Regions from separate parts of the Streptomyces sp. NPDC059668 genome, predicted to be linked through region 3. Evidence: riboswitches for the same ligand, from Rfam matches in the RefSeq annotation. Region 3 holds a riboswitch; each other region holds the start of a gene.
The links. A riboswitch is a leader RNA that binds a small molecule or an ion and turns the genes downstream of it on or off. The one in region 3 is predicted to bind thiamine pyrophosphate.
Positions count from the first base shown of each region.

Region 1: another riboswitch for thiamine pyrophosphate. It lies ahead of thiC (phosphomethylpyrimidine synthase ThiC); the one in region 3 lies ahead of thiO (glycine oxidase ThiO).
Region 2: another riboswitch for thiamine pyrophosphate. It lies ahead of ACFV2J_RS22295 (thiamine ABC transporter substrate binding subunit); the one in region 3 lies ahead of thiO (glycine oxidase ThiO).

Region 1 is NZ_JBHWEL010000006.1:119,246-126,617, forward strand. It holds gene ACFV2J_RS07415 (metallophosphoesterase) at 1-617, shown strand, start outside; gene ACFV2J_RS07420 (hypothetical protein) at 799-1,668, shown strand; gene ACFV2J_RS07425 (VWA domain-containing protein) at 1,784-3,229, opposite strand; gene thiC (phosphomethylpyrimidine synthase ThiC) at 3,385-5,214, opposite strand; TPP riboswitch at 5,207-5,363, opposite strand; gene ACFV2J_RS07435 (YibE/F family protein) at 5,435-6,979, shown strand; gene ACFV2J_RS07440 (SsgA family sporulation/cell division regulator) at 7,067-7,372, opposite strand, start outside.
Region 2 is NZ_JBHWEL010000030.1:57,489-64,860, forward strand. It holds gene pyrH (UMP kinase) at 1-559, shown strand, start outside; gene frr (ribosome recycling factor) at 697-1,254, shown strand; gene ACFV2J_RS22285 (phosphatidate cytidylyltransferase) at 1,254-2,381, shown strand; gene rlmN (23S rRNA (adenine(2503)-C(2))-methyltransferase RlmN) at 2,559-3,665, shown strand; TPP riboswitch at 3,705-3,824, shown strand; gene ACFV2J_RS22295 (thiamine ABC transporter substrate binding subunit) at 3,902-4,990, shown strand; gene ACFV2J_RS22300 (ABC transporter permease) at 4,966-6,645, shown strand; gene ACFV2J_RS22305 (ABC transporter ATP-binding protein) at 6,645-7,372, shown strand, end outside.
Region 3 is NZ_JBHWEL010000057.1:36,931-44,302, forward strand. It holds gene ACFV2J_RS31150 (thiazole synthase) at 1-71, opposite strand, end outside; gene thiS (sulfur carrier protein ThiS) at 74-274, opposite strand; gene thiO (glycine oxidase ThiO) at 271-1,449, opposite strand; TPP riboswitch at 1,447-1,558, opposite strand; gene ACFV2J_RS31165 (hypothetical protein) at 1,611-1,946, shown strand; gene ACFV2J_RS31170 (NAD(P)/FAD-dependent oxidoreductase) at 2,062-3,294, shown strand; gene ACFV2J_RS31175 (Rv2175c family DNA-binding protein) at 3,586-3,951, shown strand; gene thiE (thiamine phosphate synthase) at 4,047-4,691, shown strand; gene metF (methylenetetrahydrofolate reductase [NAD(P)H]) at 4,847-5,770, shown strand; gene ACFV2J_RS31190 (hypothetical protein) at 5,827-6,843, shown strand; gene ACFV2J_RS31195 (phytoene desaturase family protein) at 6,930-7,372, opposite strand, start outside.

The sequences.
Region 1 (7,372 bases), on a different contig from region 3:
CCGCGGTCGGCGGCTACTGCAAGGCGCTGATGGGCAACCACGAGCTGCTGCTGCTCGGCGCCAAGCGGTTCGGCGACACGCCGGTGAACTCGGGCGCGGGCACGGCCACCTTCCAGGCGGCCTGGCTGCTCAACGGCGGCCAGAAGACCGACATGGACCGTCTCCAGGACCATCACCTGCAGTGGATGGCCCGCCTCGACGCCATGGAGGAGGTCGACGGCCACCTCCTGGTGCACTCCGACACCACCGCCTATCTCGACTACGGCGACTCCATCGAAGCGGTCAACGACACCATCCGCGAGACCCTCACCCGCAACGACGCCGACGAGTGCTGGGACCTCTTCCGGAAGCTGACCAGGCGCTTCGCCTTCCGCGACGACGGGGGCGCCGAAGCCGTGCTCTCCCTGTTGGACACCTACGGCGGCACCCGGATCGTCCACGGCCACAGCCCCATTCCGTATCTGCTGGGCGAGGTCGGCTCGGAGGAGGGCGAGGACAGCCCGAGCCCCGTGGTCGAGGAACCCCATCTTTACGCCGACGGACTGGCCATCGCGATGGACGGCGGAGTGACCATGGCCGGAAAGCTGCTGGTCCGGCAGCTGCCCCTGGCCGGCTGAGCGGTCACCGGGCAGGCGTCCGCCACGAAGGACCACGCCGGCCAGGGGGCAATTTCTTGAAACCCCCTGTCACGGCGTGCCGTCACCGCTCTACCATCGGCTTATCCGTAGCAGGCTCCCCTCCGTTTCTGCCCAACGGCTCGTCAGCGTGCGAGCCATCAGCCCTACGGAGCATCGGGGGATGCAGATGAACAGCGTTCCGCAGCACCTGCTGAGTGAGGACCGCCAGGAATACGAGCGGATCCTCGACGAGGCGCTGCGCTCCGCCCCGTACCGCCCGGAACTCGCCGCTGTCGGCCAGCGGCTCAACCCCGAGCAACTGCGCACCATGGCGCTCAACGCCACCGCACTGATCACGGCGGCCGCGACGACCGAGTACGCGCACTACGTGAAGGTCCGCGAGGAACTGCGCCACCCGGCGCCGTCCACCCCAGCCGTCAGCGAGGAGATCGGCTCCGCGGAGCCGGGTGCCGCCGCGGTGGGGCTCGCCACCACCATGGGAGAGGTCACCGAGACCGCCGGAGCCGGCGCCATCGCCGTCATCGCGGTGCTCGCTCCCGTTCTCGCCGGAACAGCAGCGGTGATCTTCCTGCTCGTCGGCTACCTGCTGAAGGTCCTCGACCCGGAGCAGACGTTCGCCCGGACCCTCCTGACCACCGGGTGGGTCTTCGGCGCGGTCACGGCGGCCGCGATACTGGTCGCCGCGGTCGGGCTGCTGCTGACCGCACTGCGCAACGGCTCGTCCTCGCTCCAGGCGGGGGCGCACGGCGAGCTCGACGAGGAGGTCGACCGCGCCAGGGAAGCCTGGCGGGACGCGCTGCTGGAGCGCGGCATCATGCCGTTCCTCCGGCACGCCCTCGCCGATCCCGGCGCGGCGGTGATGGACCGTCCGTCACCGACGCCCACGACCGGCCGCATGCCGCATCTCGGGTACAACCGGCCGGGGTTCAGCAGTCCGGACGGGGGACCCGCGGCGGGCCCACGGCCGAGCTTCTCCAGCCCGGACTTCACGAGCCCGGACTTCGGGGGGCCCGAACACCAGCCGGAGTGACCCCCGGCGGGCCGACACCGGGGTGGCAGAAGGACCGGGCCCGCGCCTGCCGAAGCGCGGGCCCCGATCGGTGCCCGGCATGCCCGCGTACGGGCCGCCGGCCCGGCAGACCGGATCAGAGGATGCCCAGCCGACGGGCCGCCGTGACCCAGGCGGGGAACTCGGAGAGCAGCCGGTCGTACAGCTCCGGGTCCGGGAGGGCGCCGATGTCGTCCACGGCGAAGAAACCGACGTTGTCGACGCGCCGGTCCGGCAGTGTGTCGAACCGTTCCAGCACGCCGTAGTCGGACCGGCCCAGGCCCACGAACTGCCAGAAGATCGGCTCCTCCACCGCTTCGCGCAGTTGCCGCTCGATCTCGTTGTTGCGATAGACCCCTCCGTCGGAGAAGAACAGCACCAGGGTGGGATCGGCGGCCGGATTCTCCCTGACGTACGTACGCACCTCGGCGATCGCCTTCTGCTCCTCGTTCTGGATGCCGACCGTCCGCATGTCCACCTGCCCCGGCAGCAGTCCCTTCCGCGGCTTCCTGCTCCGCCGGAACAGGCTCAGCTCACCGACCCGGACGTGGAGCCTGAGCCACTCGGGCAACTCACCGAGGGTCAGGTCCGGCAGCCGGGCCGCATGGGAGGCGAACGTCCACGCCTGCATCGCGCCGTCGTCGTCCAACTGCGCGGCCACGGCGGCCATCCGCTCCACCACGTCCGCCACGACGCCCTTCGCGTACAGGAACGACATGGAGCCGGAGGCGTCCAGGATCAGCACCACACGCGCCGTGACGCCCTGCGCGCCGTGCTTCCGCAGGCTGACCGCCACCTGCTCCTTGCGCAGGGAGAGCCGCTTGCGCATGTCCACGGGAAGCCGCTCCTCGCCCGTGCCCGGACGTGCCGCGGGGGCCGGGAGAGTCGGGGGTGGCGGGGGTGCCGGAGGCATCTCGGGGGCCGGGGGAGCATGCGGGGGCGGAGGGGGCGGTACGGCGGCGGGCGGAACCACGGGTGGCGCCACCGGCGCCGAGGTGGCGAGGCCTGGTTCCTCGTCCACGCTGATGCCGAAGTCCGTGGCGAGTCCGGCGAGTCCCGACGCGTACCCCTGCCCGATCGCCCGGAACTTCCACTGTCCGCCGCGCCGGTACAACTCGCCGCCGATGAACGCCGTCTCCGTCGTCGCCTCCATCTCGAAGCGCGCGAACTCCCGCTGCGTCCCGGCGTCGAGCAGCCGCAGCGTCAGCCCGGACAGCTGACCGAAGGTGCCGCCGTCGGCCGAGGCGCCCAGCACGACCCGCTCGATCCCCGGTTCCAGCGAGCGGAGGTCCACCTCGACCGTGTCGGTCGTGACACCGGCGTCCCGTCGCTTGCCCAGGTGGCGTACGGCACCGGAGACGTGCCGTGGCTGGTTGTAGAAGACGAAGTCCCCGTCGCCCCGCACGCGACCGTCCGCACCGAGCAGCAGGGCCGAGGCGTCCGCGTCCGGCGCGCCGGCCCCTCCCGTCCAGACGAGCACGGCCCGTACGGCCCCGACGGCCACCGGCAGGTTGGCGCCCTTGCTCATGGATGTCGATGTCATGGTCCCAGTCTGCCGACAGAACCCGGCCGTCCGTGGTGGCGGACTCCCGCACGTGGCGGTCCGACGGGGTGGTGCCGTCCCCTCCGCGGTCTTCGGGGAGGACGGTGTCCAGGGTCCACCGGACCCTGAACACCCTTCGACGGACCGTCGGAGCGTCAGTCCGCCAACGGCAGGTACACCCGGTTCCCGCTCGCCGCGAACTCCTTCGACTTCTGGAGCATCCCCTCGGCGATCTCCTCGGGCGAGGCTCCCTCGGCCGCGGAACCACCGAACTGCTCGGCGATGTTCTGGCTGATCTTCATGCTGCAGAACTTCGGGCCGCACATGGAGCAGAAGTGCGCCGTCTTGGCGGGCTCGGCCGGCAGTGTCTCGTCGTGGAACTCGCGTGCCGTGTCGGGGTCGAGGGCCAGATTGAACTGGTCCTCCCAGCGGAACTCGAAGCGGGCGTCGGACAGCGCGTCGTCCCATTCCTGCGCGCCCGGGTGCCCCTTGGCGAGGTCCGCCGCGTGGGCCGCGATCTTGTAGGTGATGACGCCGGTCTTGACGTCGTCACGGTTGGGCAGACCCAGGTGCTCCTTGGGTGTGACGTAGCAGAGCATGGCCGTGCCCCACCAGGCGATCATCGCGGCACCGATGCCGGAGGTGATGTGGTCGTACGCCGGCGCGACGTCCGTCGTCAGCGGGCCGAGCGTATAGAACGGAGCTTCATCACAGATCTCCTGCTGAAGGTCGATGTTCTCCTTGATCTTGTGCATCGGGACATGTCCCGGGCCCTCGATCATCGTCTGTACCTGAAAACGCTTCGCGATCGTGTTGAGTTCCCCGAGCGTCCTCAACTCGGCGAACTGAGCGGCGTCGTTGGCGTCCGCGATCGAACCGGGCCGGAGCCCGTCGCCGAGCGAGTACGTGACGTCGTACGCGGCGAGGATCTCGCAGAGCTCCTCGAAGTTCTCGTAGAGGAACGACTCCCGGTGGTGGGCCAGGCACCAGGCCGCCATGATCGAGCCGCCGCGCGAGACGATGCCGGTCTTGCGGTTGGCGGTGAGCGGTACGTACGGCAGTCGCACGCCCGCGTGGACCGTCATGTAGTCCACACCCTGTTCGGCCTGTTCGATGACCGTGTCCTTGTAGATCTCCCAGGTCAGCTCCTCGGCACGGCCGTCGACCTTCTCCAGTGCCTGGTAGAGGGGCACCGTGCCGATGGGGACGGGGGAGTTGCGCAGGACCCATTCCCGCGTGGTGTGGATGTTGCGGCCGGTGGACAGGTCCATGACCGTGTCGGCGCCCCAGCGGGTCGCCCAGGTCATCTTCTCGACCTCTTCCTCGATGGAGGAGGTGACCGCGGAGTTGCCGATGTTGGCGTTGACCTTCACCAGGAACCGCTTGCCGATGATCATCGGCTCGATCTCGGGGTGGTTGACGTTTGCGGGCAGCACCGCACGGCCCGCGGCGATCTCCTCGCGGACGACCTCGGGGTCGACGTTCTCGCGGACCGCCACGAACTCCATCTCCGGTGTGATCTCTCCGCGGCGTGCGTACCCGAGCTGGGTGACCGCCGTTCCGGGGCGACCCCGGCGCGGCTGGCGCGGACGGCCCGGGAAGACCGCGTCGAGGTTGCGGAGGCCGCCTCGCGGCGCGGTGTGCTTGATCCCGTCGTCCTCGGGGCGGACCGGACGGCCCGCGTACTCCTCGGTGTCGCCCCGGGCGACGATCCAGTGCTCGCGCAGTGGAGCGAGTCCCCTGCGCACGTCCGTGTCGACGGTCGGATCCGTGTACGGGCCGGAGGTGTCGTACAGCGTGACGGACCGCCCGTTGGTGAGGTGCACCTGACGGACCGGCACCCGCAGGTCGGGGCGCGAACCCCCGACGTATGCCTTGTGCCACCCGATGGACTGCCCGGTCCCCGGGGGCTGTTCGCCCAGGGACGCGGCCGACGGCTCGTCCGTCTGGCTGGAGGCAGGCGTGCGAACGTCCTTGTTGGTCATGAGACCTACTCCCTACGCCGGCATTACCCGGTAACAGGTTCAGCGGTCGACGCAGCGGCTTCCGTCCGCCGATGTTTCATGTGAAACATCGCTGAGACGAAGGTCAGCGCCCTCTCAGCCCGGTGCTCCGAGCTCCCGCGTGTGCAAAGGTGCTTCCACGCTAGCGTCATGTCTGGCGCGGTGAACAGAGGGCCCTCGCCGTTCTTGCGATGATCGGTCGGTGACCACGATGCAGCAGCCCCCGTTCCCGCCGTCCGAGCCGCGGCGCGGCCCCGGCGACGGCCATGGCTCCGGAGACGGCCACGGGTACGGGCCGGGGGACGCCAACGGACCGGGCGGTGGGCACGGATGGGCCGACACCGACGGGTCCGGCGGCGCCAACGGATCGGGGGAGGGGCACGGGCACGGACCGGGCCCCCTTCCCGGGCAAGGGCACTCGCACAGTCACAGTCACGGCCCCGCCACACCCGTCTCCAAGCATCTGCGCAAGGTCATCGCGGCCGTGCTGATCCCCTTCGCCGCGGCGGTCGTCGTGGGCCTCGTGGTGCTCTGGCCCGGCGGCGCCCCGTCGCACGAGCGCACCGGTGTCGGCTTCGACCGGCAGAGCCAGCAGGCCACGGTCACCAAGATCGACCAGGTGGACTGCAAGTCGGTGAACGCCTCGGGGGAGACCCCGACCGGCGACACCTCCACCGCCGAGGGTTCCTCCGCCCAGCAGCAGGCGACGGGCGAGTGCAAGAAGGCGACGGTCCGGGTGGACACCGGCAAGGACAAGGGCCGTACGTTCACGGAGATCGTCCAGCCGGACCAGTCACGGCAGTTGCACCAGGGCGAGAAGGTCGTGGTCGCGTACGAGCCCTCGGCGCCCAAGGATCTGCAGTACTCGGTCACCGACGTGAACCGGAAGTTCCCGATGGCGCTGCTCGCCGGGATCTTCGCACTGGCCGTCGTGGTGGTGGGCCGGATGCGCGGCCTCATGGCACTGATCGCGCTGGCCGTCAGTTTCCTCATCCTGACGTTCTTCATCCTGCCCGCCATCCTGGAGGGGGCGAACCCCCTGGTCGTGGCGGTGGTCGGGGCGAGCGCCATCATGCTGATCGCCCTCTACATGTGCCATGGTCTGTCCGCCCGTACGTCGGTGGCCGTGCTCGGCACACTGCTCTCGCTGGTGCTGATCGGTGTACTCGGTTCGGTGTTCATCGGCTGGGCGGCCCTGACCGGCAACACCGACGACAACACCGGTCTGATCCACGGCCTGTACCCGTCCATCGACATGAGCGGTCTGCTGCTCGCGGGCGTGATCATCGGCTCGCTCGGTGTGCTCGACGATGTGACGGTGACACAGACCTCGGCGGTCTGGGAGCTGCACGAGGCGAATCCCACCATGGGCTGGCGGGGCCTGTACCGCGCGGGCATCCGGATCGGCCGTGACCACATCGCCTCGGTCGTGAACACGCTCGTCCTGGCGTACGCGGGTGCCGCGCTGCCGCTGCTGTTGCTCTTCTCGATCGCGCAGAGCAGCGTCGGCGCGGTCGCCAACAGCGAACTGGTCGCCGAGGAGATCGTGCGCACCCTGGTCGGCTCGATCGGTCTGGTCGCCTCGGTGCCCGTCACCACCGCGCTGGCGGCCCTGGTGGTCTCGGCGGACCGTCCCGGGGCCCGGATCGCCCCCACGGCGGCCACAGGGCCGCCGGCGCCCGTACAGGAGCCCTCGGGGGGCCGGGGGCCGGTGCGGGGCGGCAAGGGCCGTCGCCGCAAGCACTGAGGCCTCCGCGCACCCGCCACGGGTGTGCGGAGGAGTTTCCCCAGGGATGTGCGGAAGCGTTCCTCCACGGGGGCGCGGGTCGTTTTTTCAGCCCGCGCTCTGCTCCTCCGCCAGGATGCGGTCCAGCGCCTCGTCGAGGTGGGTGTCGAAATCCGCGAGGGAGCGTTCCTGTCCCAGCGGTACGAGTTTGTCGGTGCGGTCGAGGAAGGCCACCAGGGGCGCCGCGCCGGACCGGAACAGGGCGTGGTCACCGCCCACCTGAAGCCGGATCAGCACCTCGCCGAACGCGTCCGGATCGGCGGGCGCGATGTGCACATCGCCGTCACCGCACGGCCGGCCCACGCCGTCGATCAGCAACTCCCGCCCGAAGGCCCAGGTCACGGGCGCGTCACC
Region 2 (7,372 bases), on a different contig from region 3:
CGGCGCCGAACTCCAGCAGCGCGGCATGGACCGCGCCCGCTCCGACTACATGGGCATGCTCGGCACGGTGATGAACTGCCTCGCCCTCCAGGACTTCCTGGAGAAGGAGGGCATCGACAGCCGTGTCCAGACCGCCATCACCATGGGACAGGTCGCCGAGCCGTACATCCCGCTGCGCGCCGTACGGCACCTGGAGAAGGGCCGTGTGGTCATCTTCGGCGCCGGTATGGGCATGCCGTACTTCTCCACCGACACCACGGCCGCCCAGCGTGCCCTGGAGATCGACGCCGAGGCCCTGCTGATGGGCAAGAACGGTGTGGACGGGGTCTACGACTCCGACCCCAAGACCAACCCCGAGGCCGTCAAGTTCGACTCGCTCAGCTACGGCGAGGTCATCACCCGCGACCTCAAGGTCGCCGACATGACCGCGATCACGCTGTGCCGTGACAACACGCTGCCGATCCTGGTCTTCGAGCTCCTGGCGGAGGGCAATATCGCGCGCGCCGTCAAGGGTGAGAAGATCGGCACACTCGTGGGTGACCCAAGCGGCCGGGCCTGACCCGGGACGGACCCTGACCGGGGGATGGACAATGTCCTGCCGGTCCGGAACCGTGCAGGAACAAGACGCGACGCAGCCGGCTGCCACCCCGACGAGGAACAGCTGCCGGGCCTACTCAAGACACGCAGGAGCAAGTGGTGATCGAAGAGACCCTCCTCGAGGCCGAGGAGAAGATGGAGAAGGCCGTCGTGGTCGCCAAGGAGGACTTCGCCGCGATCCGCACCGGCCGTGCGCACCCGGCGATGTTCAACAAGATCGTGGCCGACTACTACGGCGCGCTGACGCCGATCAACCAGCTGGCCTCGTTCGCGGTCCCCGAACCGCGCATGGCCGTCGTCACCCCGTTCGACAAGAGCGCGCTGCGCAACATCGAACAGGCGATCCGCGACTCCGACCTGGGTGTCAACCCGAGCAATGACGGCAGCATCATCCGCGTGGTGTTCCCCGAGCTGACCCAGGAGCGCCGCAAGGAGTTCATCAAGGTCGCCAAGACCAAGGGCGAGGACGCCAAGATCTCGATCCGCTCCGTGCGCCGCAAGGCGAAGGAGACCATCGACAAGCTGATCAAGGATGGCGAGGTCGGCGAGGACGAGGGCCGCCGTGCGGAGAAGGAGCTCGACGACACCACCGCGAAGTACGTCGCCCAGGTGGACGAGCTCCTGAAGCACAAGGAAGCGGAGCTGCTCGAGGTCTGATGAACGACTCTTCCTGGGGGGCTCCGCCGCAAGCCGGGTACTGGGGGCCCTCCGACCAGGGGTCTGCCCAGGGGGCAGGCCCGGCGGGTCCCGCGTACGATGCGCATGACGCGCAGCACACTCGCCCCATGCCCATCGTGCCCGACGGACCCGCGCACAGCGGAGACCAGGATGACGACCGGGGGGCCGCTCGGCTGAGCGGCCCCCCGGTCCGCGACGACACACAGTCGGCGGGGTCCTACGGGCACCCGCCGCAGAAGCCGCAGGAGCCCATGCCCAGCGCCACCCCATCGCCCGCCCCCGCACCGAAGAAGAGTGCAGGCCGCGACCTGGGTGCTGCGATAGGGGTGGGTGTCGGGCTCGGTGCGGTGATCGTCGCGTCGTTGTTCGTCGTCAAGGCCGTCTTCGTCGGCGTGGTCGCCGTCGCCGTGGTGGTGGGGCTGTGGGAGCTCACCTCGCGGCTGGAGGAACGCAAGGGCATCAAGGCGCCGCTCGTGCCCCTGGCGGTGGGCGGTGCGGCCATGGTCGTCGCCGGCTACGTGCGGGGTGCCGAGGGCGCGTGGGTGGCGATGGCACTCACCGCGCTGGCGGTGCTGGTCTGGCGGATGACGGAACCGCCCGAGGGATACCTCAAGGACGTCACGGCGGGGGTCTTCGCGGCCTTCTACGTGCCGTTCCTGGCGACCTTCGTGGCGATGATGCTGACCGCGGACGACGGCCCGCGCCGCGTCCTGACGTTCCTGCTCCTGACGGTCGTCAGCGACACCGGCGCGTACGCGATCGGCTGGCGCTTCGGCAAGCACAAGCTCGCGCCCCGCATCAGCCCCGGCAAGACCCGTGAGGGCCTGGTCGGAGCGGTCGCCTTCGCGATGGTCGGGGGCGCGCTGTGTCTGCAGTTCCTGATCGAGGACGGCACCTGGTGGCAGGGCCTCATCATCGGCCTCGCGGTCGCGGCCACCGCCACCCTCGGCGACCTCGGCGAATCCATGATCAAGCGGGACCTCGGCATCAAGGACATGGGCACACTGCTGCCGGGCCACGGCGGCATCATGGACCGCCTTGACTCCCTGCTGCCGACGGCCCCCGTGGTCTGGCTCCTGTTGGTGCTCTTCGTAGGGTCCAGCTGACCCGCGTTCCACGAGTGAGGGGTCCGTCGTCCACAGGGCGCCGGGCCCCTCTTCGTACGTGAGGACGACCGAGATCGACCGAGGCCGACCGAATCCGACGGCGACCGCCCGCGGGTGACCACCCCCACCCCGTTCCGGCCCGGGCCGGTCGTGTTGATCTGCGACACTGGAAGGGTTATGCCGAAGCCCGGAGAACTCACATTCGTCGCCCCCCGCGCAGCCAAGAAGCCGCCGCGGCACCTTGCCGACCTCACGCCCGCCGAGCGTAAAGAGGCCGTTGCCGCGATCGGGGAGAAGCCGTTTCGCGCCAAGCAGCTCTCGCAGCACTACTTCGCCCGGTTCGCGCACGACCCCGCGGAATGGACGGACATCCCGGCCGCCGCGCGCGGGAAGCTCCAGGAAGCGCTGCTTCCCGAGCTGATGACCGTCGTGCGGCATCTGTCGACCGACCAGGACACCACCCGCAAGACCCTGTGGCGGCTCTTCGACGGCACGCTCGTCGAGTCCGTGCTGATGCGCTACCCGGACCGGGTGACCATGTGCATCAGCTCCCAGGCGGGCTGCGGGATGAACTGCCCGTTCTGCGCCACCGGCCAGGCCGGACTCGACCGGAACCTGTCGACCGGCGAGATCGTGCACCAGATCGTGGACGGCATGCGCGCGCTGCGGGACGGGGAGATCCCCGGAGGCCCGGCGCGGCTGAGCAACATCGTCTTCATGGGGATGGGCGAGCCGCTCGCCAACTACAAGCGGGTCGTGGGCGCCATCCGCGCGCTCACCGACCCCGAGCCGGACGGCGTCGGACTCTCCCAGCGCGGCATCACCGTGTCGACGGTCGGACTGGTGCCGGCCATCCACCGGTTCTCTGACGAGGGCTTCAAGTGCCGTCTCGCCATCTCCCTGCACGCGCCGGACGACGAGCTGCGCGACACCCTCGTCCCCGTCAACACGCGGTGGAAGGTGCGGGAGGTGCTCGACGCGGGCTGGGAGTACGCGGCCAAGTCGGGGCGCAGGCTCTCCATCGAGTACGCCCTCATCCGGGACATCAACGACCAGGCGTGGCGCGGTGACCGGCTCGGGCGGCTGCTCAAGGGCAAGCCCGTGCACGTCAACCTCATCCCGCTGAACCCGACCCCCGGCTCGAAGTGGACCGCCTCGCGGCCCGAGGACGAGAAGGCGTTCGTCGAGGCCATCGCGGCCCACGGCGTACCGGTCACCGTCCGGGACACCCGGGGCCAGGAGATCGACGGGGCGTGCGGCCAGCTCGCGGCGACCGAGCGGTAGTCTGACCCGGCACCTACATTTTCATATTCCGACATCTTCATATTCCGACAGGGGAGCGCCACAGCGCTGAGAGTGCGGCAGCCGGACCAACCGGTGGGCCGCAGACCCTCTGAACCTCGCCCAGGTCATTCTGGGTAGGAAGTTCGGGCATCACTCAAGCTGTTGCGCCCTGCCCGGGAACCGCCGAGTTCCCGGGCAGGGCCGCGTCTCTTCCTGGTCAGCCCAGGAGGAATTCAGTGAGCACCAAGAGCAAGAGGAGGACGACCGCGGCCGTGGTCGTCGCGGTGGGCCTCGTCACGCTGTCCGCGTGCGGCTCGTCCGGCTCCGGCGGCGAGGCCGCCGACTCCGGGACCGTGACCCTCGTCAGCCACGACTCCTTCGCCTACTCCAAGAGCGTGCTGCACGCCTTCGAGCAGGAGTCCGGCTACAAGGTCAGGATCCTCAAGGACGGCGACGCCGGCCAGGCCGTCAACAAGGCCGTCCTGACCAAGGACAACCCGCAAGGCGACGTCTTCTTCGGCGTCGACAACACCCTGCTCTCCCGCGCGCTCGACAACGGCCTGTTCCAGCCGTACGAGCCCAAGGGCTCCGACCAGATCGCCCAGCGCTACCGGGTCGACCAGGAGAAGCACCGGGTCACGCCCATCGACTCCGGCGACATCTGCGTCAACTACGACAAGGCCTACTTCAGCGAGCACGAGCTGGCCCCGCCCACCTCCTTCGACGACCTGGTCAAGCCCGCGTACAAGAACCTGCTCGTCACCGAGAACGCGTCCACGTCCTCGCCCGGCCTCGGTTTCCTGCTCGGGACCGCCGCGAAGTACGGGGACAGCGGGTGGCAGGGCTACTGGAAGAAGCTCAAGGCCAACGGCGTGAAGGTGGTCGACGGCTGGGAGCAGGCCTACAACGACGAGTTCTCGGGGTCCGCGGGCGGCAGGAAGGCCAAGGCCGACCGGCCGCTGGTGGTCTCCTACGCCTCCTCCCCGCCCGCCGAGGTGATCTACGCCGACCCGAAGCCGAAGACCGCGCCGACCGGTGTCGCGAGCGGCACCTGCTTCCGTCAGGTCGAGTACGCGGGACTGCTGAGCAACGCGAGGAACACGAAGGGCGGCAAGGCGCTCCTCGACTTCCTGATCAGCCTCAGGTTCCAGCAGGACATGCCGCTGAACATGTTCGTGTACCCGGTCCGTGAGACCGCCAAGGTGCCCGAGGCGTTCGTGAAGTTCGGCCCGCAGGCCGAGCACCCCGAGACCCTGGCCCCGGCCGAGATCGCCAAGAACCGTGACCAGTGGGTCAAGTCGTGGACCTCGCTCGTACTGAAGTAGCCGAGGCGGCGCCCAGGAGGCGCCGGAGCGCGACGCGGCTGTGGCTCATGGCCCCGCCGGTCGTGTTCTTCGGCGTCTTCTTCGCCTATCCCGTCGCGGCGATCGTGACCCGCGGCCTCAGGATCGACGGGACCTGGCGGCTCGGGCGGATCGCCGAGGTGCTCGGCCGGTCCGACATCCGGCACGTGCTGTGGTTCACCACCTGGCAGGCGCTCGCCTCGACAGCGCTGACGCTGCTGATCGCGCTGCCCGGCGCGTATGTCCTCGCGCGCTTCGACTTCCGGGGCAAGCAGGTGCTGCGCGCGGTGGTGACCGTCCCGTTCGTGCTGCCCACCGTAGTCGTCGGTACGGCGTTCCTGGCGCTGATCGGCCGCGGCGGACTCCTGGACGGCCTGTGGGGAGTTCGGCTCGACACCACCGTCTGGGCGATCCTGCTCGCGCACGTCTTCTTCAACTACGCGGTGGTCGTCCGCACGGTCGGCGGGCTCTGGTCCCAGCTCGACCCGCGCCAGGAGGAGGCCGCGCGCATGCTCGGCGCCTCCCGGTTCGCGGCCTGGCGCACGGTGACGCTCCCGGCCCTGGGTCCGGCCGTGGCCGCCGCGGCGCTCATGGTCTTCCTCTTCACCTTCACCTCGTTCGGGGTGGTCCAGATCCTCGGCGGCCCCACCTTCTCCACCCTCGAGGTCGAGATCTACCGGCAGACCTCGGAGATCTTCGACCTCGCCACGGCGGCGGTGCTGACGATCATCCAGTTCGTGGCCGTGGGCGCGATCCTCGCCGTCCACGCCGGGACCGTACGCCGCCGCGAGACCGCCCTGCGTCTGGTGGCCCCGGAGACGACGGCCCGCCGGCCGCGCGGGGCCGGGCAGTGGGCGCTGCTCACGGGAGTGCTCGCGAGCATCGCGGTCCTGCTCGTGCTGCCGCTCGGCGTGCTGGTCCAGCGCTCCCTGGACACCCCCGGCGGCTTCGGATTCGGCTACTACAGGGCGCTGGCCTCCGACGACGGCGGCATCTTCCTGGTGGCCCCGATCGAGGCGATCGGCAACTCGCTGGAGTACGCGCTCGCCGCCACCGCGATCGCCGTGGTCGTCGGAGGTCTGGCGGCCGCCGCTCTCACCGGCCACACCGGTCGCCTCGTACGGGGGTTCGACGCGCTGCTGATGCTGCCGCTCGGTGTGTCCGCCGTGACCGTCGGCTTCGGATTCCTGATCGCGCTGGACGAGCCACCGCTCGACCTCAGGAGCAGCTGGATCCTGGTGCCGCTCGCGCAGGCGCTGGTGGGCGTCCCCTTCGTCGTACGGACGATGCTGCCCGTGCTGCGGGCCGTGGACGGACGGCTGCGGGAAGCGGCGTCGGTGCTCGGGGCGTCGCCGTGGCGGGTGTGGCGCGAGGTCGACCTGCCGATGGTGCGGCGGGCGCTGCTCATCGCGGCGGGGTTCGCCTTCGCCGTGTCACTGGGTGAGTTCGGGGCGACGGTCTTCATCGCGCGCCCCGACAACCCGACGCTGCCGGTCGCGGTGGCGCGGCTGCTCGGGCGCGCCGGGGACCTCAACTACGGGCAGGCGATGGCCCTTTCGACGATCTTGATGGTGGTGTGCGCGGTGGCGCTGCTGCTGTTGGAGCGCATACGGACCGACCGGACAGGGGAGTTCTGATGGCGAAGCCCGTCACCGTCACGACCGTCACGACCGGCAGGGCGCCGGATGCCGGTGCGACCGCGAGCCGGGGGGTGCGGGCGCCGGACGTCCTGCTCTCCGTCGAGGCGGCGACCGTGCGCTTCGGCGGCCGGCCGGTGCTGGACGCCGTCGAACTGGCGGTCGCCGAGCACGAGATCGTGTGCGTGCTCGGGCCGAGCGGCAGTGGCAAGTCCACGCTGCTGCGGGCGGTGGCCGGACTCCAGCCCCTCGACGCGGGCCGTGTGCTGCTGGCCGGCCACGACCAGGCGGGGGTGCCCGCGCACCGCCGCGGCGTCGGGCTGATGTTCCAGGACCACCAGCTCTTCCCGCAGCGCGACGTGGGCGGCAACGTCGCCTTCGGGCTCCGGATGCACGGGGCGTCGAAGAAACAACAGGCGCTGCGTGTAGGGGAGTTGCTGGACCTGGTCGGGCTGCCCGGCGCCGCCTCCCGGGCCGTCGCGGCCCTGTCCGGAGGCGAGCAGCAGCGGGTCGCGCTGGCCCGTGCCCTCGCCCCGCGCCCCCGGCTGCTGATGCTCGACGAACCGCTCGGCCAGCTCGACCGCTCGCTGCGCGAACGGCTGGTCGTCGAACTCCGGCAACTCTTCGGGCAGTTGGGTACGACCGTGCTCGCGGTCACGCACGACCAGGGCGAGGCGTTCGCGCTGGCCGACCGGGTCGTGGTGATGCGCGACGGACGGATCGCCCA
Region 3 (7,372 bases):
GCACCCCCCGTCCCCATGATCAGCCGGGAGGAGAGGGACATCCCTCCGAGGACGAACGGATCGTCGGCCATGGTCAGCCTCCTTGGACAGCGGTGAGGACTTCGACGCGGTCGCCCTCGCGCAGGGACGTGGACGACCACCGGGTGCGCGGGACGACGGTCTCGTTCAGCGCGGCGGCGACACCGGAGGGCGCCGCGGTGAGGGTGGCGACGAGCGTGTCGAGGGCGGTGTCCGCGGCGACGAGCCGGTGCTCGCCGTTGACGAGGATGTTCATACGGGCTGCTCCGTGCGTGTCGGGCTGAACCGGTGGGGTGTGAAGGGACGCGCTTCCTCGGGGAGCTCCCCCGAGGTGAGGACGTGCGCCATGACGTCTCCGGTGACGGGGGTGAGCAGCACGCCGTTGCGGTGGTGGCCGGTGGCCAGCAGCAGTCCGTCGAGCCCGGTCGGGCCGAGCAGCGGGGCGTTGTCGGGGGAGCCGGGGCGCAGTCCGGCCCGTGTCTCGGTGAGCGGCAGTTCGGTGATCCCTGGCACCAGCTCATGGGCGTCGCGCAGCAGTTCGTACACCCCGCCCGCGGTCACGGTGGTGTCCCAGCCCAGCTCCTCGCTGGTCGCGCCGACGACGAGCTCGCCGCTCTCGCGCGGCACCAGATAGACCTGGCCGCCGCGGACCACGGCGCGCACGGTGCGGCTCAGGAAGGGCGCGTACCGCTTCGGCACGGTCAGCCTCAGCACCTGCCCCTTCACCGGGCGCACGGGCGGCCGCACGTCGTCGGGCACGCCCTTGAGCCTCGCGCTGAGACTGCCCGCGGCCAGCACCACCTGCGTCGCCCCCAGCACGTCGCCGCCCGTGGTGACGATCCCGGTGGCCCGCTCCCGGACCACCGTCAGCCGCTCCGCCCAGGTCCGGTGGAACACCACCCCGGCCCGCTCGCACGCCGTGACCAGGGCCTTCGCGAGGCGGCGCGGGTCGATCTGATGGTCGCCGTCGACGCGCAGACCGCCACGGACACCGGGCGCGAGCATCGGCTCCAGCCGGCGGCACTCGCGGCCGCTGAGCCACTCCGAGTCGAGCCCCGAACGGTTCTGCAGCGCGTGCAGTTCCCGCAGATGGGCGCGGTCGTCGGAGTCCAGGGCGACGGCCAGCGTGCCGCACCGGCGGTAGCCGAGGTCCTGGCCCGTCGCCTCGGTGAGCTCGGCGACGAAGTCCGGATAGCGGCGCGCGGAGGCGAGGTTCAGACCCAGCAGGGTCTGCTCGCCGTAGTGCAGTTCGGTGACGGCCGCGAGCATTCCCGCGGCGACCTGCGCGGCCCCGCCGCCGGGCTCCGGGTCCACGACCGCCGTGGAGAACCCGCGCTGCGCGGCCCGCCAGGCCGTGACCAGCCCGATGATCCCGCCCCCGACCACCAGGACGTCGGACGTGACGGACCTCTCCGCCGGTGTACGCGACATGGGCGTCCAGCCCCTCCCTTCGCCGGCATGACCCGGATCAGGTTCGTACGGTCGGAGGCCGCCAGCCTCCCTCTCAGCCCGGTGCGTCCGGGCTCCCGCGAGTGCTCTACGTTGACCACCCTAGCCCGCCGCCGCACGACTCAGTAAGGGAGCCTCCGCCCATGGCCCGTTCGCTCGACGGCCTCGTCCTCGCCCCCGTCGCCGACCAGGCACCGGGCCAGGTGGGGACCGCGACCCGGTTCACGTACCACGAGGAGAACGGCGGTGTCTGGGCCGAGTACGCGGGCGGGGACGTCGTCCGCGGCCGTCTCGTGGGGACCCGGGAGGGCGACCGCCTCGACTTCCGGTACGTACAGCTGGGACGGGACGGCACGACCTCCGGCGGCCACTGCGTGTCCGTCGTGGTGGAGCTCTCCGACGGCCGGGTGCGGCTGGAGGAGACCTGGGAATGGGAGTCGCGGGCGGGCGGCGGGACGAGCGTGGTGGAACAGATCTGACACGCGGCCGGGACCCCGCCCACCGGACGGACCGGCTGACACCGGGACGCATTGTGGAACAGGTCACCGAGCACGTCCGCTGACTGACGGATTGTCAGTTGTCTATGGTGATCAGGTGAGCGAGCAGACGCAGGGGCAGACGCAGGGGCCGACGGCACGCCGGGTCGTCATCGCGGGCGCGGGCATGGCCGGTGTGCAGACCGCGGTCGCCCTGCGCGAACAGGGCTTCACCGGCGACGTGACACTGATCGGCGCCGAGCCGCACCAGCCCTACGACCGGCCGCCGTTGTCCAAGGCGGTACTGCTGGGCAAGGCCGAGCACTCCGCCTTCGACATCGACTTCGAGGCACTGGGCATCGAACTGAAGCTCGGCTGCGAGGCGCTCGCCCTGCGCCCCGGGGACCATGAACTGGACACCGCCGCGGGACAGGTGCGCTACGACCTCCTGGTCCTGGCGACCGGCGCGGAACCGATCCAGCTCCCCGGCGCGGAGGGCATGCCCGGCGTCCATCTGCTGCGCACCCTCGACGACGCCGAACGGCTGCGCCCGGTGCTCGCGCGGCAGCACGACATCGTGGTGGTCGGGGCGGGCTGGATCGGCGCCGAGTTCGCCACGGCGGCACGCGAGGCCGGGTGCGCGGTGACGGTCGTCGAGGCCGCCGACCGGCCGCTGGCCGGGGCACTGCCCGCCGAGGTGGCCGCGCCGATGGCCGCCTGGTACGCGGACAGCGGGGCCTCGCTGCGCACCCACGCGCGCGTGGAGAGCGTCGAGCCCGGCGCCGTGGTGCTCGACGACGGGTCCCGGGTGCCCGCGGGCGCCGTGGTCGTCGGCATCGGTGCCCGGCCCGCCACCGCCTGGCTGGCCGGTTCGGGCATCGAGCTCGGAGCCCACCGCGAGGTCGTGGCCGACAACCACCTGCGCACCTCCGTGCCGGACGTCTACGCGGTCGGCGACTGCGCGTCCTTCCCCTCGGGCCGGTACGAGGAGCGCCTCCTCGTCCACCACTGGGACAACGCCCTGCAGGGACCGCGCACGGTGGCCGCGAACATCATCGGCGAGGCCCCGGTGGCGTACGACCCGGTCCCGTACTTCTGGTCCGAGCAGTTCGGCCGTTTCGTCCAGTACGTCGGCCATCACGCGCCCGCCGACACGACCGTCTGGCGCGGTGACCCCGCGGGCGCCGCCTGGACGGTCTGCTGGCTGCGCGACTCCCGCCTCGTCGCCCTTCTGGCGGTGGGGCGCCCCCGGGACCTCGCCCAGGGCCGCCGCCTGATCGAGGCGGGCATGCCACTGGACCCGGAGATCCTTTCGGACCACTCACGTCCGCTGAAGGACGCCACGGGCTGAAGGCCGTCACTCGGCTGGGCGGGTGCGCGACGCGAAGGGTGGGGCCGGCCCGCCGGGCGCCCCGCCGGGCGGCGACGGCGGCCGGACGGCCGAGTGCCAGCAGGCCGGGCGCCGCGGGGTCGGGTGCCACGGGGTCGGGCGAGGGAATGCGTCCGGCCGCGCGCCGGGTGCCTCGCGTGCATGCCGCGCCGTGCCGGAAATCGGAGGCTTTCCGCGGTATTCACGCGCTTCTGACGCGGGACGGGCGGCGCTCGGGTACCGAGTGTCAGTCCGGGATGGCAGGCTTGTCCCGTGACCGAGATTGACGCAAAGATCGATGCTCTCGTCCCCGCCTGGCTCACCCTCCCCGACATCGCCGAACAGTTCGGCGTCGAGGTGACCCGCGTCCGGCAGCTGGTCAAGGAAGGCCAGCTGATCGCCGTACGCCGTGGTGAGAACCGCGCGCTGCACGTCCCCGCCGCTTTCGTCGACGAGGACAAGGTCGTCAAGGGCCTCACCGGCACCCTGACGCTCCTGCGGGACGACGGCTTCTCCGACGAAGAGATGCTCGAGTGGCTCTTCACCCCCGACCCGACCCTGCCCGGCACCCCCGCGCAGGCGCTGAGCGAGAATCGTGGCACGGAGGTGAAGCGTCGCGCCCAGGCGCTCGCCGTCTGATCCGACAACACGTCCGGCGTACGGACCACGGCAGGCCCAGGGCCACCCCGGCCGCCGTGGTCCGTACGCACCGCAGCACCACGGGGGACACACGCATGCCCGAGAACGCCGCCCGCCTCGCCGACGCCCGCGTCTACCTGTGCACGGACGCGCGCACCCGCCAGGGCGACCTCGCCGAGTTCCTGGACGCCGTCCTGGCGAACGGCGTCGACATCGTGCAGCTGCGCGACAAGGGCATGGAGGCGGCCGAGGAACTGGAGCACCTCCAGGTCTTCGCGGACGCCTGCGCCCGCCACGGCAAGCTCCTCGCGGTCAACGACCGGGCGGACGTCGCCCACGCGGCCGGCGCCGACGTACTCCATCTGGGCCAGGGCGACCTCCCGGTCCCCGCGGCCCGCGCCATCCTCGGCGACCAGGTGCTGATGGGCCGTTCCACCCACGCGGCGGCGGAGGCCTCGGCCGCCGCCGTCCAGGACGGTGTGGACTACTTCTGCACCGGCCCCTGCTGGCCCACCCCCACCAAGCCCGGCCGTCACGCACCCGGCCTCGACCTGGTCCGCCACACCGCCGCGCTGGGCACCGACCGCCCCTGGTTCGCCATCGGCGGCATCGATCTGGGCAACCTCGACGAGGTGCTGGAGGCGGGCGCCCGCCGTGTCGTCGTCGTCCGCGCGATCACCGGGGCGGACGACCCCGGGGCGGCGGCGTCGGAGTTCGCCAAGCGGCTGCGGCAGGCCTGACCGCCCGCGGCCGGCCCGGCCCACGGCCCGTCCGGCCGACCCGCCGGGCGGTGGCCGTCCCGCCCGCTGTCCGAGGGGTGGACAAGAAGCCGACGAACCGGACAATTCTCGGCTGTTCGGTTGGGTGACCGCCGCCCCCTGGCTAACCTGCGAGTATGGCCCTCGGATCTGCCTCCACCAGGACTGACCGCGCACGCATCGTGAGCGACATGCTCGCGTCCGGCAAGAAGACGTACTCGTTCGAGTTCTCCGCGCCGAAGACCCCCAAGGGCGAGCGGAACCTGTGGAACGCGCTGCGCCGGGTCGAGGCCGTCGCCCCCGACTTCGTCTCCGTGACCTACGGCGCGGGCGGCTCCACCCGTGCCGGCACGGTCAGGGAGACCGAACAGATTGTCGCCGACACCACCCTCACGCCGGTGGCCCACCTCACCGCCGTCAACCACTCCGTGGCCGAGCTGCGCAACATCATCGGCCAGTACGCGGACGCGGGGATCCGGAACATGCTCGCGGTCCGCGGTGACCCGCCCGGCGACCCCATGGGGGACTGGGTCCCGCATCCCCTGGGCCTGACCTACGCGGCCGACCTCGTCCGTCTCATCAAGGAGTCCGGCGACTTCTGCGTCGGCGTCGCCGCCTTCCCCGAGATGCATCCGCGCTCCGCCGACTGGGACACGGACGTCACGCACTTCGTCGACAAGTGCCGCGCCGGCGCGGACTACGCGATCACGCAGATGTTCTTCCAGCCCGAGTCGTACCTGCGGCTGCGCGACCGGGTGGGAGCGGCGGGCTGCGGGACACCGGTGATCCCCGAGGTCATGCCGGTGACGAGTGTGAAGATGCTGGAACGGCTTCCACAGCTCAGTAACGCTTCGTTCCCGGACGTCCTGAAAGAGCGGATCCTCACAGCCAAAGACGATCCGGCGGCTGTACGCTCCATTGGCATCGAGTTCGCGACGGAGTTCTGCGCGAAGCTGCTGGACGAGGGCGTCCCCGGACTGCACTTCATTACGCTGAACAACTCCACGGCGACGCTGGAAATCTACGAGAATCTGGGCCTGCACCACCCACAGCAGGCCTAGACCGGTCGCACCCACGTACGACACACTGCGTAGCGGCCACTGGGAGAGGGGCGTACATGGGCTTGACGGTCCTCTATATCGCTTTCGGCATCGTCGCACTGTGGCTCCTCGGTGAGGTCCTGCTGCAGTACAAGGCGCGGCTGCGCTACCGGCTGCTCGCCTTCGTCGGCTTCGCCGGTGTGGTCCTCGGTGTGCTGATCCCGTCCGTGATCGTCGTCGGTCTGGGTGCGGCCGCCTTCGCGGTCGGCCAGACCTACGTCACGCTGTCGTTCCGGCGCGGCTTCGCGGCCGGCTGGGCGGTGGGCAACCGTCAGGCGGCCGAGCAGGCTCCGGACAAGGGTTCGGGCCGGAGCAAGCGCCGCCGCGGCGAGCCGGACCGCGAGGATGCGGCGCCGGAGGTCTCCGACCTCGAGGCGGAGCAGGAGGCCGCCGAGGGCGCGCGGTATCCGCAGGGCGACGACGACTTCACCCGCGAGGACGACGTCTTCACGCCCGCGCACTCCGACCGGTTCATGCCGACCGGCTCCGGCGACCTCACGGCGACCGGGAACACCGCCGTGTACGAGCCCCAGCCCCTGCCCGACGACACCGGCTCGTACGGCGTCTACAGCGACGCCGCCTACGCGGCCGCCGCGGGTCAGTCCGGACAGCCCTACGCCGCCGCCCCCGCCCAGGACCAGCAGGCCTACGCGTACGACGGTTACTCCGGCTACGACCAGCAGCAGTACGGCTACGACAACGGCCAGCAGCAGCAGTACGCCGCCTACTCCGACCCGTACATCGGCACGCAGACCTACAACGGCGCCGCGTACGACATGACGTACGGCGGCGATCAGCAGTACCCGCAGCAGCAGGGCTACGGCCAGGACCAGTACGCGACCGGCGGCTACGGCGGCGAGACCCCGGCCGGCGGCGTCTGGGTCCCGCAGCAGCGCAGCACCGACGACCAGTACGGCGGCGAACTCCCGCCCGAGCAGCAGTACCCGTACCCGGACAACGGGCAGGGGCACGGGAACGGCCAGGGGAACGGCAACGGGAACGGCACCGGGTTCGACGAGCAGTACCGGTACTGACCGCACTCAGGGGCGGGAGCGGCGCGGGGACGGGACAGGGCCGGTGCGGGTGGCCCCCAGGGCTGTGCCCCGGGGCCCCCTCGAACTCACTGGGAGCCCCGGAAGTCCGGTCCCTCCACGATCAGCCCGGACACCAGGGCACCCGACATCCCCGCGTGCGGAAGGCCACCGCCGGGATGCGCCCAGCCACCGACCGTGAACAGCCCCGGCACGAGGGTGCCGTTCGACGGGTGCAGCAGCCGGCCGGCTGCCGCCGCTAGCGCGGGTGCGGGCACCGCGCCGCCCTCGGCGCCCGTCGCCTCCGCGATGTCGGCCGGGGTGCGGACCTCGTGCCACAGCAGACGCTCACGCACGTCCGGCACGGCGCGCCGGGTGGCGTCGAGCACCCGCTCCACGTCCGCCTCCGACACCCGCAGGCCCGCGGGCACCGTGACCGTCACGGTGACCGCTTCGTGCTCCGTGCCGGGTGCGAGACCGGGGTCGTCCGGGCGGGAGACCGTCACCGTGGGCGCCGTGGGGAATCCGGGAC